2 regions of the Brevibacterium luteolum genome follow, and region 1 is predicted to be linked to the other one. Evidence: riboswitches for the same ligand, from Rfam matches in the RefSeq annotation. Region 1 holds a riboswitch; the other holds the start of a gene.
The links. A riboswitch is a leader RNA that binds a small molecule or an ion and turns the genes downstream of it on or off. The one in region 1 is predicted to bind thiamine pyrophosphate.

Region 1 (7,653 bases):
ACGTATGTCGCTGCGGCTGCAGTGGGCGGCAGCGCGTCCCAGCCGCGCTGTTCGATCTCACCGAGGGGGACGGCCACAGACTGCGGGATGGCAGCGATCGCCCGCTCCCACGGTTCGCGCACGTCGACGGCCACGGTGGTGCCGTCGTCCAGGCGGGCGCTGAGCTCGCGGGGTGTCATGCTCTCCCCCGTGCCCGAGGCGGTGGGCGGCAGCGCCTGGCAGTTCGCCTCGGCGGCGGGCTCGCCGATCGAGGTGACCTCGCCCGCGTCGGGATCGGGGGCCAGAGCGAGTTCGCGCCAGCTCATCGTCAGTGCGTCGAAGAGCAGCACGCGGCCGAGCAGCGGCTGGCCGATGCCGGTGAGCAGCTTGATCGCCTCGGTGGCCATGACCGAGCCGATGGTGCCCGGCAGCACGCCGAGCACGCCGCCTTCAGCGCAGCTGGGGACTTCGCCAGGCGGCGGGGGTTCGGGGTGCAGGTCGCGATAGGTGGGACCGTGTCCCGCCCAGAAGACGCTGACCTGCCCGTTGAAGCGCAGGATCGAGCCCCACACGCACGGCACGCCGGCCAGCGTGCAGGCATCTGAGGTGACATAGCGGGTGGCGAAGTTGTCGGTGCCGTCGATGACGACATCCCAGCCGTCGACCAGGTCGGCGGCATTGTCGGGACTGAGCCGTTCGATGAACGTCTCGACGCTGACGTGCGGATTGAGGTTCGTGATCTTCTCTGCTGCCGATGTCGCCTTGGCACGGCCGATGTCGGCGGTGGTGTGGATGACCTGGCGCTGCAGATTGGTGACCTCGACGGTGTCGTCGTCGACGATGCCGATGGTGCCGACCCCGGCTGCTGCAAGGTAGAGCAGCACCGGTGAGCCCAGTCCACCGGCGCCGATGACGAGCACGCGAGCGCTCTTGAGCCGCAGCTGGGCGTCGATCCCGAACCCGGGCAGGCTCAGGTGGCGGCTGGCCCGGTGCGCCTCAGCCTGGGTCAACCCGTCGGCAGGGGCGGCGAGCGGTCCTATGCCGGTCATGAGGCCGCCTCGGTGATCGGTTCGGCAGTCCCGAGCGGGGTCATGATGCCCTCCTGCGGTGAGCTGGCGATGGCGTGCCGGCGGGCCGGGATGCGCCCGGCACGGGCAGCGAGGCCGCCGGCGGTGACGGCGTGGCGCATCGCGGTGGCCATCGCGACGGGGTCCTGGGCGCGGGTGACGGCTGAGGCCAGCAGCACGGCGTCACAGCCGAGCTCCATGGATAGGGCGGCTTCTGAGGCGGTGCCGATGCCGGCGTCGAGGATGATCGGTACCCGGGCGCGGGCGCAGATGAGTTCGATGTTGTGCGGATTGAGGATGCCCAGGCCGGAGCCGATGGGAGCGCCGAGCGGCATGACGGCAGCGGCTCCGGCGTCTTCGAGTCGGCGGGCGACGGCGGGGTCGTCGGAGGTGTAGGCGAAGACGGTGAACCCGCGGTTGGCCAGCTGTTCGGTCGTGTCGACGAGTTCGACGACATCGGGCAGCAGCGTGTCCTCATCGGCGATGAGCTCGAGTTTGACCCAGTGGGTCTCGAGCGCTTCGCGGCCGAGTTCGGCGGTGAGGATGGCGTCGCGGGCGGTGTAGCAGCCGGCGGTGTTGGGCAGGATGCGGATATCGTTGCGCTCAAGCAGGGTGAACAGGCTGTCGCCGGTCTGCGGGGTGTAGCGGCGCATGGCGACGGTGGTGAGTTCCGTGCCTGAGGCGATGAGCGCGTCTTCAAGGACGCTCAGGGAGCTCAGGCCTCCGGTGCCCATGATGAGGCGTGAGTTCAGTTCGACGCCGTCGATGCTCAGCGGCGGCAGTGCGGGTGTATGGGTCATCGGGCTCAGCCTCCCTGCATCGCAGTGATGATCTCGATGTTCTGTCCATCGCGCAGACCGGTGGACGACCACCGGCTGCGCGGGACCACGGCCGCGTCGACGGCGACGGCGATACCGAGACGCTGGCCGTCTGCGGCGGTTCCGTCTGCCTGGAGCTGCCGTCCGGTGGTCTCGGCGATGATGTCGCTCAGCGTCGTGTCCGCGTGAGCCGTGCGGGTCTCTCCATTGATGGTGACCGTCACCTCTGACTCCGTCGGGGTCGCAAGGCTGTGGTTCGCTGTCATGGTCTTCCTCCTTGTGGCTGATTCTCTGCAGCGTGATGTGCGATGCGGCGCGGGTCCATCGTCTGCAGATGGTGGTGGTCCGTGTCTGCGGTCTCCGCACTGCCGCCTGGTCGGGGCACGGCCTGCGGGTCGAGTTCGTGCAGCACGAGCTGGGCCGCCAGCCGTGAGGCGAGCGGGGTGAGCAGGATGCCGTGCCGGTAGAACCCGTTGGCAACGATGAGTCCCCCGACAGTGTCGCCTTCAGCGGTGGGCAAGGCGCCGAGGTAGGGGGCGTCGTCGTGGGTGCCGGGCCGGGCGCGGGCGGTGACTTCGGTCAGTTCGCTCTCGCCGATGCCGGGCACCAGGCGCTGGGCGTCGCGCAGCAGCTGGGCGACGCCTTCGACGCTGGGGCCTTCCCGGTTGTCTTCGCGGCTGGTGGCACCGATGACGATCTCCCCATCGGCCCGCGGCACGAGGTAGATGGGACGGCCTGTGACGATGCCGCGGATGGTGCGCTCCAGCAGCGGCGGTGCACCGTCCGGCAGGCGGGTGCGCAGCACCTCACCGCGGATCGGGCGCAGCGGCAGCGAGCGCTCCCTTGGCAGCAGCGTGATCGTCTGCGCCACTCCGGTGGCGAGCACCGTGACCGGAGTTGTGAGGGTTCTGCCGTCGTCGAGGCGGACTCCGGTCACCACTGGCCCGCTCCTGTTCTCAGCTCGGATGAGTTCGACGGCCATCTGCCGGATGATGGTGGGCAGCACGGTCTGCAGGGCAGCGGTGATGCGGCGCGGGTTGACCTGGTGGTCACCGGCTGAGCGGAACACCCCGGACAGCGAGGGGCTCAAGGCGGGTTCGAGACGCCGGGCGGTACGGCCGGTCAGCGCTTCGACTACTCCGCCGGCGGCCTGCTGGTACTGCTGCAGATCCGCCAGCGCCTGCCGGTCTGCGGGGTCGGCAGCGCAGACGAGTGTCTCGGTCTCGCGGTAGTCGACGTCTGCCTGTGCATCATCTTCAAGGTCTGCGACGAATGCTGGATATTCGGAAGCGGAGTCGCGCATGAGGGCGAAGAGCCGTTCATGCTGATAGCTCATCTCAGAGACCGGGGCGATCATCCCTGCCGCGGCGAAGCTGGCACCGGTTCCCGGGCTCGGATCGATGACGATTGTGCTGAGACCAGAACGGGTGAGCCGCCAGGCAGTGGCGAGGCCGATGATGCCACCGCCGACGACGGCGACGTCTGCTGTGAAAGCGTGTGCCTCATCTGCTGGCACGGGCATAGCGCATGCATCCTTTCCTCCGGCGGTCTCAACCGCATCAGGTTCAGCGGTCGGCGCTTAAGCCCTCTCAGCCCTCACCGGGCTCCCGCAGGATCGATCAGCGTTGATCGATGCCGTCAGTGTACATACGGCAGTGTCTTTGTGCAGTTCGCGACTGAAATGCGGTCACATCGCGACAGACGCACGCAGATGAGAAGTCGTCAGCTAAGCTGCGAGGCATGGGCGCTGTATTCAGCCCAGCGTGTGCCGGTCCCTTCGCGCGGATAGCCGTTGCCGGTAGCACGGAAGCCCAAGCGCTCGTAGGAGCGGATTGCGGCCGCGTTGCTGTCATCGACGTCAAGCAGCAGTCTCGGTCTGCCCAGCTGCTCGGACAGGCGCGCAGCTTCGCGCACGACTGCGGCTGACACTCCCCTGCCGCGGGCGGCTGGACGCACCCAGATCTTGGTGAGAATCGCCTCGTCTTCGGCCAACGGCATGTCCGGCGTGTAGCCCTCCGGCTGGAGCACCAGACACCCGACCGGCACCTCGGCTGCGGTGGTCTCACCGTCTGCCGGCTGTTCCCGGTGGCGGGCGTGGAGCACGATGCGTGCGCCGCTCAGCTGAGCCTGCCAGTCAGCCGCACGCAGCTGCGCGGCCTCCTCGTAGGTGCCCCAGAACGCTTCGGGCGCATCGGCGAGCATCCGCAGGCGCACCTGACGGTGGGCGTCCCAGTCAGCGGGATCGAGCCGTACGATCTCAAGCACACCCTCGGCACTCGCCGTCCGTGTCAGCATCGTCGCCACCGCCGTCTCCCATCTGCAGTCCTCATCGCACCCGGCTCCAGCGTATCCGGACAGGTCGCCTATGCCGGTGTCTTGCGGATCAAGACGCGCCTGGCCGGCGTGCTACGCTCGCGCCATGCCAGCCGGTCCCCGCGTTCAGACGGATCTAGTACTGCTGCGCAGAGTCCGGGATCGGATCGACCGGGAGTTCGACCAGCCTCTCGACGTTCCCTCCCTTGCCCGCGGTGTCCACATGTCGGCCGGACACCTGTCACGGAGGTTCAAAGCGGCTTTCGGAGAATCCGTGTACTCCTACCTCATGACACGGCGGATCGAACGCGCGATGGCGCTGCTGCGCCATTCCGAGCTGAGTGTGACGGATGTCTGCATGAGCGTCGGCTTCTCCTCGCTGGGGACGTTCAGCACGCGATTCACCGAACTCGTCGGTGTCTCGCCGACAGCGTACCGAAAAGCGTCCAAGGCAGACCTGCTGCACCTTCCGGCATGTGTCGTCCGGACGGTCACGAGACCGGTCAGAAATCGAGAAGCTCAGCCGTTCTCGGCTCCGTAGCCTTGTGCTCATGACACTGAGCATTCATTCCAGTTTCCTGCCGCACACAGACCCGGAAGCGTCCCTGCGCTTCTACCGCGATGTGCTCGGCTTCGAAGTGCGGCTCGACGTCGGTGAGGGCCCGATGCGGTGGATCACCCTCGGCGCTGCCGGTCAGCCGGACACCCACGTCGTCCTGCAACCGCCGGTATGTGACCCTGGGGTCACCGATGCCGAGGCGCAGACCATCGCCGACATGATGGCCAAGGGCACCTATGCCGGCATCAACCTCGCCAGTGACGATCTCGACGGGCTCTTCCAGCGCCTCGCACAGGCGGGCGTCGAGGTCGTGCAGGAGCCGAAGGACCAGGTCTACGGACTGCGCGACTGTGCGGTGCGCGACCCCGCCGGCAACCTCGTCCGGATCCAGGCCCGGGAGGCCGGCCATGGCGAATGACAGCGGCTTCTCCGAGGCAGAGCTCACTGCGATGAAGGAGCGCGCGGCCGAGCTGCGCTCGCAGAAGGGCGGGAACAAGAAGGCGAAGAACCTGGAGGCGCTGCTCGAGGCGATCGCTGCGCTCCCGGAAGGCGACAAGCAGATCGCAGCAGCTGTCCATCAGATCATGACCGAGGCGGCGCCTCATCTGGCCCCGCGGCTGTGGTACGGGATGCCGGCCTACGCCGACGACGCCGATGTCGTGGTGTTCCTGCAGCTCTCCAGCAAATTCGACACCCGCTATTCGACTCTCGGATTCAACGGTGCCGCGCAGCTCGACGACGGGGACATGTGGGCAACCCATTTCGCGATTCCCGCCCTGACGGATGCCGTACGGACACGTGTGGCAGAACTCGTGCAGAAGGCGGTGCCACCACCGAGCTGACGATCGTTGGACGTCGTGAACCACTGCCGGCAGCGGCATGTGTACAGAGGATCCCGGGACATCGGGCAACGATGGCCCGGGATTCTCGTGCGCGTGGATTCAGGTCATCGTTCGCCGTCACGACGAGGTCGCGCCGGCATGTTTGGCGAGAACCCTCTCGTCAGCACGCACGGCATCCCAAAACCTCGGTGCGGTTGGATGGAATCAGATTCAACGTGGATCATCGAATCACTGGAATCTGAGGTGACGGGCCCCGGAACGATGACGCGAGACATCGCCGCCAGAACAAAAAATCTCGGGACATCGAGTGAACGATGTCCCGAGACTTCACAACGTGGGGCTCCTAAAGACTTACTGAAATCGAAAGGAGACTACCTCTCAAATCGATGGCGTGGTCCCAGGAGCCAAAGGCCAGATCAGGCGTGCAGCGCCACACTTCGTGCCCTTAGGTCTCCGCGTTCGGCGCGGACAGGGAAGCAATTGCTTGCAGAGACGGAGCAAGCCATCGTCGCCGAGTACAAAGCAGGGCAGACGATGAAGAAGATCGCCGCGCGTCACGGCATCCACCGCGTCAAAGACAGCGAAGTACTCGACCGAACCAGCACGGTGAAGCGGGCTAAGAGCATGAGTCCAAGTCAAGTCGACATGGCCGCTCGGCTCTACAAGTCTGGGCTCTCGCTCGCCAGCATCGGCGCGCAACTCGGCTTCCATGCCACCATCGTTCGCACGATGCTGCTGCGGCAAGGCATCACAACGCGCGACTCTCACGGATGCCCTCAATAACCACCGTCGTCGTGTCTGGCTACGTCACGTTCGCGACTGGCGTACGAGCAGTCACAACTTCGAACAGACTTAGCGGAATGCCTGCGCCGGTGAGCAGTTGCTCATCGTTGATCCCGGCTTCGTTGATCACTTCACGGGCTCGCGGCAGCATTGAAGGCGCCTCGAGAGAAGAGACCCTCCCAGGTTCGGCACGTCGCCAACCGTTCTGTGACATCCGAATCATGGCATTTCTATACGTCACATCTCCCATGACGCCGAGCGTACGAGCCCGATAGAGAAGCGCCGCGATGCTGACGCCCCAGTGCTCCTTAAGCTCCGCGAGCTTGGCCCAGCCCCGACCCGCAGTCGTCGCGGGAAGGTGTAACCCGATCTCCTCGGCTGGCATCAGGAACTCTGCGGCGAAGCGGTTGGCTTGCTCCTCCGCGACCTTCCCGCCAGGTTCAGCATCGTGGTGCATGATCAAGTGCCCGATCTCGTGGGCAACATCGAAGCGCTGTCGGTAGTAGTCGTCCTTCACAGGATTGAGCACGATGATCGGACGCGTCCCGGTGTGCAGGGAGTAAGCGTCAATCGCCGCGATGCCAGGTTCGCTAAACACGACGACCACACCAGCGCGCTCCGCCAGCCGGACGACGTGCTGGATCGGCCCCGGTGTGACACCAAAGAAGTCCCGGGCTTCGCGCGCTACCTCCTCCGGTGAGGCATCGGCTTCGTCGGGAGCCACGGGGAGATCGGGCAACGACGTCTCGGGGAGATCAACAACCTTCTCAAGGAGTCCGGCGATCTCCGTGACGAACTGGCCGTAAGCTTCCGCCTCGTCCTGAGCGACCTGCGGGGTTGAACGCAGCGAACGGAAATGTGGCTTCTCGACGCGGGGAGGGGCCCCTCCAGCGAAGAACTGTGGCTCGACCCTCAGCGCCAACGCCAGCTTGGCCACTGTAGCTCGGTTGGGCTGCTTAGCCCCGCTCTCCCAGCCCGTAACCGATGCTGGCGACATCCCTATCAGGTCCGCAAGACGAGCTTTACGAAGGCCGGCGAGCTGGCGCGCCATCGTCAACCGTCGCCCGTCGAAGAACGACGTGGCGTTGGCGAGCGTTTGAGTCGTGCGTCCCGCGCTAGCCATTCGAAGTGGCCGTGCCGTCGCCTGCCTGTGCCTTCTTAAGCCGAACAGCAATCTCCTCAACCTCCGTCGAAGGAGCGTCGCCCGGAAGCACAGGGGGCAGGCCCCGTCCTGTCAGCTCAGGAGGTGTGCCACCGTCGAGCAACTGATGGCGCCAGTGCCAGCATGAATC
Region 2 (7,653 bases), on a different contig from region 1:
AGGCCCGAGGAGATGTCGGACAGGTAGGTGAGTGCGCAGATGTGCAGCAGCTCGGAGTCGCCGAGGTCCTCGGTGCAGCGGGCCCAGAACCGGACCGGGTAGTCGGTGGTCTCGAAGGGCTGGTCGGTGCTGCGGGCTTCGAAGGAGAACATCCGCGGCATCGGCGAGGGGTCGCCGAACCGGATCTCCTGCTGGGCGGCTGCCGTCGGGCCCTGCAGGTCGGGGCTTTCGTTGCCGCGGGTGAAGTTGATGGCCATGTTGAAGATGACGTCGCCGTCCTGGGTGGCGACCACGCGGCGGGCGGAGTAGGAGCCGCCGTCGCGGTCGCGGAAGACCTGGAAGACCGTCGGCCGGGCGGCGTTGCCTGGGCGCAGGAAGTATCCGTGCAGGGAGTGGGGCTTGCGCTCTGCATCGACGGTCAGGGCCGCGGCGTGCACGGACTGCGCTGCGACCTGGCCGCCGTAGAGGGCGTAGGGCTCATCGAAGACGTAGCCGGCGCGGTAGATGTTCTTGTCGATCTTCTCCAGCTGCATGAGCTCGAGGAACGAGCCTTCGCCGGTTTCGCTGGGTGAGAAGAGCACATCGCTCACGGGATTCCTCCGATTCGGTCAGGACAGATGACGCCGTACCCTTCGATCCTAGCGACCCGGAGTCACTTGGCCTGCAGCCGTGCGGCAACCGGAGCAGTGGGCGTGGCCTCAGACGACTGGCCAGGACAACTGGTGGCTAGCGTCTTGGGCAAGGCGCCGGATGACGGGGTGGTCGAGTGGCAGCGATATTGCCGGCGCGATCGGGAATGCCGAATGAGCTGAAGAGAAGAGTACGACGTTCTTCCCTGGCATCATCGTCGAGTGCACGTACAAGCCGTCGAGCTCCAAGCTGAGCTCTGCGGAAAGCTCGTGAATTCCGCGCGCCCAGTTACGGCATGTCGATTTCGGTGCAGCGAACAGTGAGAACGAGGCACCATTGCGAGTCGGCCAGTTTCCCGTGAGGTCAAGCAACCGCAGATCGCGAGCCGGAAACCACGCGCTGAGGGCACGCAACGAACCGATGCGGATGCGTCGGCGTTCTTGGAATACTTCGGCAAAGGTGGTGACGGGATCCGTCGCACAGTAGGCGACGCCTACGCCGTGGTGATGCGAAGGAGGTGGGGGATGCGGATCCCAGCGCATGCTCTGCAACGGTCCGAAATCGCGAAAGCCGTTCCATGCGATTGGGTGCCGGCCACCTGCCGAGTGGATGCGGAACAGGGGCTGAGTGGAAGGGAGGTCGCGAAGATCCGCCGGCCGAATCGACAGATGCCCGGGCCGCTTGGGATTCTTCGCCATCATTCCCAGGAAAGCTCGTCGGCCAGTGAGGAGACAGCCGATGGTGGTCTGTCAGCTGCGAGCCATTCAGATGGGGTCTGCCCTTCGAGCGACTCAGCGGGCTGGGTCATGAACTCTTCGATGTCCACGGGAAGATAGTCCTCTGGAAGCGCCCTTATAACTTGTGACAGACCGGGGAGTGCGCGACCGTCGATGAACTGCCAGCGCGGAAAGAGGAGATCTCGGCGGCTCTGAGACGTGAACGCATAGAGATCACCGCTGGCGGCAAGGGCTCTGACATCAGCGGTGCCAAGGAGAAGCAGGCGGGCGACTTCGTCGACGGCCAGGGTGTTCCGTTCGGCGCGTTGCGCAGCCACGGCGCGGTTGGCCGCAATCTCGATATCGACATCGGCCAGCCCCTCAGGGATGAGGTCGACAGGGGTGAGACCTGTGTGCTCGGCTAGGAAGGCGCGTTCCTCCGCTGGCAGCGGTGCAGCAGGTTCGACCGTATCGGCGAGGACGGTCAGCACGTCGCTGACGGACACAGGCAGTTTCCGGGCCTCGATTGCCCGCTTGAGCCGATCCTCCCATTCGGATTCGGCGACCGGTCGTGGTGCGCTCATGCCACGATTCTACGCCGCTCGCGAGAGACCAGCCAGAGTTATCCACAGGCAGTTGGATTCAGCGCGGTCGCTTCCGAGCGCTACGCCACCCCCACACATTCCAGCGCAAAGTGGCGTCATCCGCCAGGACTGTTAGAGTGGCGGACAGACATGGGGTGCCTGGCGGGCCGGGCTGAGAACACACCCATCGAACCTGATCTGGATCATGCTGGCGAAGGGATTGTCGTGACACAGCAGCACCCATCTGCCGCCGCACAGTCGGCGGCCTCGATACCCGACCTCGCAGCGGCGGTGACCGCAGTGCGGGAGTCGAATCCGCTCGTCCAGTGCATCACGAACACCGTCGTGCAGCCGCTGAGCGCCAATGCGCTGCTGGCGATCGGCGCCTCACCGGCGATGATCAACCACGAAGCCGACGCCGCCCAGTTCGCCCGCATCTCCGACGGCCTGCTCATCAACTTCGGCACTGCCAGCTCACACAACTTCCTCGCCGCCGACGCCGCCATCACCGCCGCCCGTGAGACCGGCACCCCGTGGGTGCTCGATCCCGTCTCCTATGGTGTCATCGACTACCGCACCACCCGCATCAAGCAGGCCCTGACATGGCAGCCGACCGCCATCCGCGGCAACGCCTCTGAGATCGCAGCCCTGGCCGGCACCGGTGCCGGCGCCCGCGGCGTCGACTCCACCGACGAGGTCGAAGCCGCCCTCGAGGCTGCGATCCAGCTCTCCCACGCGCTCGGCTCTGTCGTCGCCGTCTCCGGAGAGGTCGACGCGATCGTCCACGCCGGTGAGCAGGTGCGCATCGCCCGGGTCTCCGGCGGTTCGGACTACATGCCGCTGGTCGTGGGCACCGGCTGCTCGCTCGGCGGAGTCGTCGCCGCCTACCTCGGCGCCCTGCCGGCCGACCCGTTCGCCGCGGTCGTCGCCGCCCACGCCCACTATGCGGCCGCTGGCACCCGCGCGGCCGGCACGAGCCGCGGGCCTGGCAGCTTCGCCGTCGAGTTCCTCGATGCCCTGCATTCCGTCACCGCCGCTGACATCACCGCCGTCGGCGTCAGTTACGACACCGTGGAGGTCACCGCATGAGCCACGATCGCCTCGCCGGCATCGACACCGCCCTGTACTTCATCACCGACACCGCCCAGTGCGCGTCCGCCGGCCGGTCGGTGGCCGAGACCGTCGCCGAGGCGGTGGCCGGCGGGGCGGGGATGGTCCAGATCCGGGACAAGGACATCACTGACGACGCCATGTACGACCTCACCTGCGAGGTGCTGCGGGCCGTCGACGAGGTGCTCGGCGATGCGAAGATCACCCGGCCGGTGCCGGTGTTCGTCAACGACCGCGTCGCCGTGGTCGAACAGCTCAACAGTGAAGGACACCTCGTGCACCTGCACGTCGGCCAGGACGACATGCCGTTTGCCGAAGTCCGCCAGCACATCGGCCAGGAGGCCCTGCTCGGGCTCTCGGCCACCACCCCGGATCAGTTCGCCGCCGCCCGCGAGGCCGGATCGGTCGACCTGCTCGGCGTCGGCCTGGCGTTTCCGACGACGACGAAGAAGAACGCCCGCGACGTCCTCGGACCCGGCAAGATCCGCGCACTCGCCGGCGAGGCCGGTCTGCCGGTCTTCGGCATCGGCGGCATCGACCTGGCAGGTGCTGCCAAGATGCACGGCACCGGAGTCGCTGGAATCTGCGTCGTCTCCGCCATCTGCACAGCCGCCGACCCGCGCGCAGCCGCTGCTGCGATCAAGGCCGCGTTCCTCACCGGCCAGACACCCGACACCGAGGACCGGACTGAGACGCACGACAACACCGGCTCCCACACTGCAGACGGAGGACGCTGAACAATGACTGCACCCGCATCCCGCCCGCCGGTTGCCTTGTCCATCGCCGGCACCGACCCGTCCGGCGGCGCTGGCATCCACGCTGACCTCAAAGCCTTCTGCGCCCGCGGCGTCTACGGCACCACCGCCATCACCGCCCTGGTGGCCCAGAACACCCACGGCGTCAGCGAGGTCTACGGCATCGACGAGGCCTTCGTCGAAGCCCAGCTGGCCAGCGTCCTCGATGATGTGCCCGTCGACGCGACGAAGACCGGGATGCTCGCCACCCGCAGCCTCGTCGAACTCGTCTGTCACACCGCCGATGAGAAGGACCTCGGCTACTTCGTCGTCGACCCCGTCATGGTCGCCACCTCCGGACACCGGCTGCTCGACGACGACGCAGTCGACTCCGTGCGCCGCCAGCTCATGCCGCGCGCGGACCTCATCACCCCGAACCTGCCCGAAGCCGCACTGCTGCTCGGCGAATCCGAACCAGAAGCCGCAAGCATCGAGCAGATGCGCGACCAGGCCGGCCGGCTGATCGAACACGGTGCCCGGGGCGTGCTGCTCAAAGGCGGCCACGGTGTCGACGACGAGGTCATCGACGTCCTCGCCCTGGCCGACGGCACTACCGCGGAGTTCACCCACACCCGCATCCGCACCCCGAACACCCACGGCACCGGCTGCACCCTCTCAGCGACGATCACCGCCGAGATGGCCGCCGCCCGCCACGCACAGGCGAGCGTCGCCTCGGGAACGGACACCACCGCCTCGGGAGCGGACGCCACCGTCTCGGGAGCGGACGCCACCGCCTCGGAAACCACCACTGCCTCGGAGACCATCACCGCAGCCGTCGAACGATCACTGGACTACCTTGCCCGTGCGCTCGCCTCGGCAGATCACTGGCAGCTGAGCCTCAACCCCGACGGCGCCCACGGGCCGGTCGACCACCTCGTCGACCTCACCGTCACGCGCTGAACCCGCCCGCCTCGAAGATCAGCGCCCGCCTGCAGCGTGAACCCTACGAAAGGACAGCCATGACCGACCGCAACCGCTTCGTCGCTGGCGAGCAGTCCCAGGCGATCTGGGATTCCGTCGCCGGCACCCTCGATGAGATCGAGAACCTGCCCTTCCTCGAGGCACTCGCCACCGGCGAACTGCCGGTGAAGACCTTCGTCAATTACATCCTGCAGGACGAGCTGTACCTCAACGGTTATGCCCGGGCGATGAGCCAGCTCGGTGTGCGCGCACCGAACCGCGAGGACACCCGCTTCTGGACGTTGGCCGCAGGCGAGGCCGTCACCGTCGAAGAGGAGATGCATGCTGCACTGCTGGCCGAGGAGCGATTCGCCTCGGCCCGCCGCCAGCTGACCGACGCAAACGGCCAGCCGCAGCCCTCGCCGACGACCCTGGGCTACACCTCCTACCTCATCGCCCAGGCCGCAACCGCTGCGTACCCGGTCGGTGTGGCCGCAGTGCTGCCGTGCTTCTGGGTCTACGCCCACATGGGCAAGGTGCTCACCGAACGCGTCGGCGACGCCATGGATACGCACCCGTACCGTGCCTGGATCGAAACCTACGACAGCCCCGAGTTCGATGAATCGGTCGACGGTGCCGTTGCGATCCTCGAACGCGAGATGGCTGCAGCCGATGAGCCCACCCGGCAGGCGATGATGGCCGCATTCGCGCAGGCCACCGTGTACGAACTGCACTTCTGGGCCTCCGCCCACGTCTTCCAGTCCTGGGACGTCGCCGCACTCGGCGAACCGGCAGTCGAGGCCGCGCTATCCTGAGCGGATGACGGCGATGAGCGACACCCCCGAGACCAGCCCAGCCAGCACCTCCCAGGACAGCGCTGGTGAGGCCGACCCCGGGCGGGTCGTCATCGGCGGATCCAGCGGCTTCATCGGCCGCCACCTCGTCGCCAAGTACCGGTCCGAAGGCCGGGAGGTCGTCACGATCTCCCGGTTCAACGCCGACCTCACCTGGGATGACGCAGGCGGCATCGCCGCCGCCGTCGACGGGGCGGGCCTCGTCATCGGGCTGGCAGGCAAGAGTGTCGGATGCCGCTACACCGCGAAGAACCGGGAGGAGATCTTCACCTCCCGGCTGTCCACCACCACAGCCCTGTCCGATGCGATCGGCGCAGCGGACAACCCGCCGCCGCTATGGATCAACGCCTCGACCGCGACGATCTATCGGCATGCCGATGACCGGCCGATGACCGAATCCGGCGGCGAGATCGGCGAAGGCTTCTCCGTCGACGTGGCCCGCGCCTGGGAGCGCGCGCTCTTCACAGCCGACCTGCCGGCCACTCGCCGGGTCGCCCTGCGCACTGCGATCGTGCTTGGCCACGACACCTCCGAGGCCGCGACCGGTTCAGGTGCCGGCAGCCGCAACGGCGCCCTCGGCCCGCTCATCAATCTAGCCCGCATCGGCCTCGGCGGCGCCCAGTACGACGGCCGCTGGCCGGCCACACCTGGCCGCAAACGCGCCGGCACCGCACACACCTACGGCACACCTGGAGCCCGGCAGCGGTTCAGCTGGATCCACCTCGACGACGTCGCCGGCATCATCGACTTCCTCGAAGCCCACCCCGGGCTCGACGGGCCCATCAACGCCGCGGCCCCGAACCCCTCGGACAACCTCGGGTTCATGGCAGCGATCCGGTCCGCGACCGGCATGCCGGGCGGTCTGCCGGTGGCCCGCTGGATGCTCGAGATCGGCGCGATCGCGATCCGCACCGAGACCGAACTCGTCCTCAAGAGCCGCTGGGTGCTGCCCGAACGCCTCCAGGCGGCCGGCTATGAGTTCGCCTACCCGGACCTGGAGCCCGCCGTCGACGACGCCGTCAACGGCTGACCGCGCCGGCCGGGCGAGGGAAGCTGTCAGGCCGGAAAGTCAGCACCAGGGGAGTGCCCGGCTCAGAGGGCGAGGATGAGCACGCCGAGGATGCTGAGCACGCTGGCCGAGACGATGTCGAGGACCATATCGGCTTTCGGGGTGCGCAGCAGCGATGACACCAGGTCGGCGACGAGCACGAGACCGGCGGCGTAGAGGCCCAGGCAGCCGACGATCGTGCCGACGACGATCGCATAGTCGACCAGCGTCGGGTCAGCCGGGATGAACGTCGGCAGCACCGCGAGGAAGAACAGCCCGGACTTCGGGTTCGTCAGCGCGGTGAACAGGCCGGTCGTGAAGCTTGAGAGCGCCGTCGGTGTGCGCAGGGAGGCGTTGACCGCGGCCAGGTCGAGGGAACCAGTGCTCGCCTCCACCGCGCCCGAGGCGGTGGCTGCGGTGAGCACGCCGCCGCGGCTGCGTGCCCGGCGGGTGGCCCACCAGCCGCGCAGCAGCGGGTAGGCGGCTTTCGCGCCGAGTAAGAGCAGGTAGATGCCGCCGACGGTCTTGACCGCGGCGAGCAGGGCCGGTTCGCGCTGCATGATCGCAGCGACTCCGGTGATCGCCAGCACCGCCCACACGAGTGCCCCAAGCGCAGTCCCCGTTGTGCAGAAGAGGCCCGCCCGCCGGCGCAGGGCGCCGTAGCGGAGGACGAGCATGGTCTCGGGACCTGGCGTCACGGAGATGCCGACCGAGGCGGCGAAGAGCGCGCCGAACACGGTGAGAGTCACGAGAACCTCCTCTGAACAACGGGGACTGCATCCTTTGTGAGCGCCGGCCATGCACTCCTACATGCAGTGCCGACAGGAACATTGTGGAACCCGCAATCATCAGGCACAAGCAGAGAAACGCTGATAACCATTCGGTTTTGCCTACATGTCGGTTAGGCTGTGCGCATGCGCTCCTGGGACCTCAACCGGCTCCGCATCTGGCGGGCCGTCGTCACCGCCGGATCCGTCGTCGAGGCCGCCGCCAACCTCGGCTACCGGCCGGCGACGA

Region 2: linked by a shared signal. The riboswitch ahead of thiM (hydroxyethylthiazole kinase) and the one ahead of thiO (glycine oxidase ThiO) in region 1 are both predicted to bind thiamine pyrophosphate.

Annotation. Positions count from the first base shown of each region.
Region 1 covers NZ_JALXPM010000025.1:34,108-41,760, reverse strand. Annotated here, with positions in the region: gene moeB (molybdopterin-synthase adenylyltransferase MoeB) at 1-1,028, opposite strand, end outside; gene M3C25_RS07920 (thiazole synthase) at 1,025-1,846, opposite strand; gene thiS (sulfur carrier protein ThiS) at 1,852-2,130, opposite strand; gene thiO (glycine oxidase ThiO) at 2,127-3,386, opposite strand; TPP riboswitch at 3,384-3,485, opposite strand; gene M3C25_RS07905 (GNAT family N-acetyltransferase) at 3,587-4,159, opposite strand; gene M3C25_RS07900 (helix-turn-helix transcriptional regulator) at 4,284-4,718, shown strand; gene M3C25_RS07895 (VOC family protein) at 4,729-5,154, shown strand; gene M3C25_RS07890 (DUF1801 domain-containing protein) at 5,144-5,578, shown strand; gene M3C25_RS07885 (hypothetical protein) at 6,113-6,361, shown strand; gene M3C25_RS07880 (helix-turn-helix domain-containing protein) at 6,381-7,484, opposite strand; gene M3C25_RS07875 (hypothetical protein) at 7,477-7,653, opposite strand, start outside.
Region 2 covers NZ_JALXPM010000015.1:17,607-25,259, forward strand. Annotated here, with positions in the region: gene M3C25_RS05475 (acyl-CoA thioesterase) at 1-590, opposite strand, end outside; gene M3C25_RS05480 (RES family NAD+ phosphorylase) at 699-1,328, opposite strand; gene M3C25_RS05485 (hypothetical protein) at 1,328-1,930, opposite strand; TPP riboswitch at 2,072-2,168, shown strand; gene thiM (hydroxyethylthiazole kinase) at 2,156-3,019, shown strand; gene thiE (thiamine phosphate synthase) at 3,016-3,777, shown strand; gene thiD (bifunctional hydroxymethylpyrimidine kinase/phosphomethylpyrimidine kinase) at 3,781-4,734, shown strand; gene M3C25_RS05505 (TenA family protein) at 4,794-5,549, shown strand; gene M3C25_RS05510 (epimerase) at 5,554-6,618, shown strand; gene M3C25_RS05515 (LysE family translocator) at 6,681-7,385, opposite strand; gene M3C25_RS05520 (LysR family transcriptional regulator) at 7,551-7,653, shown strand, end outside.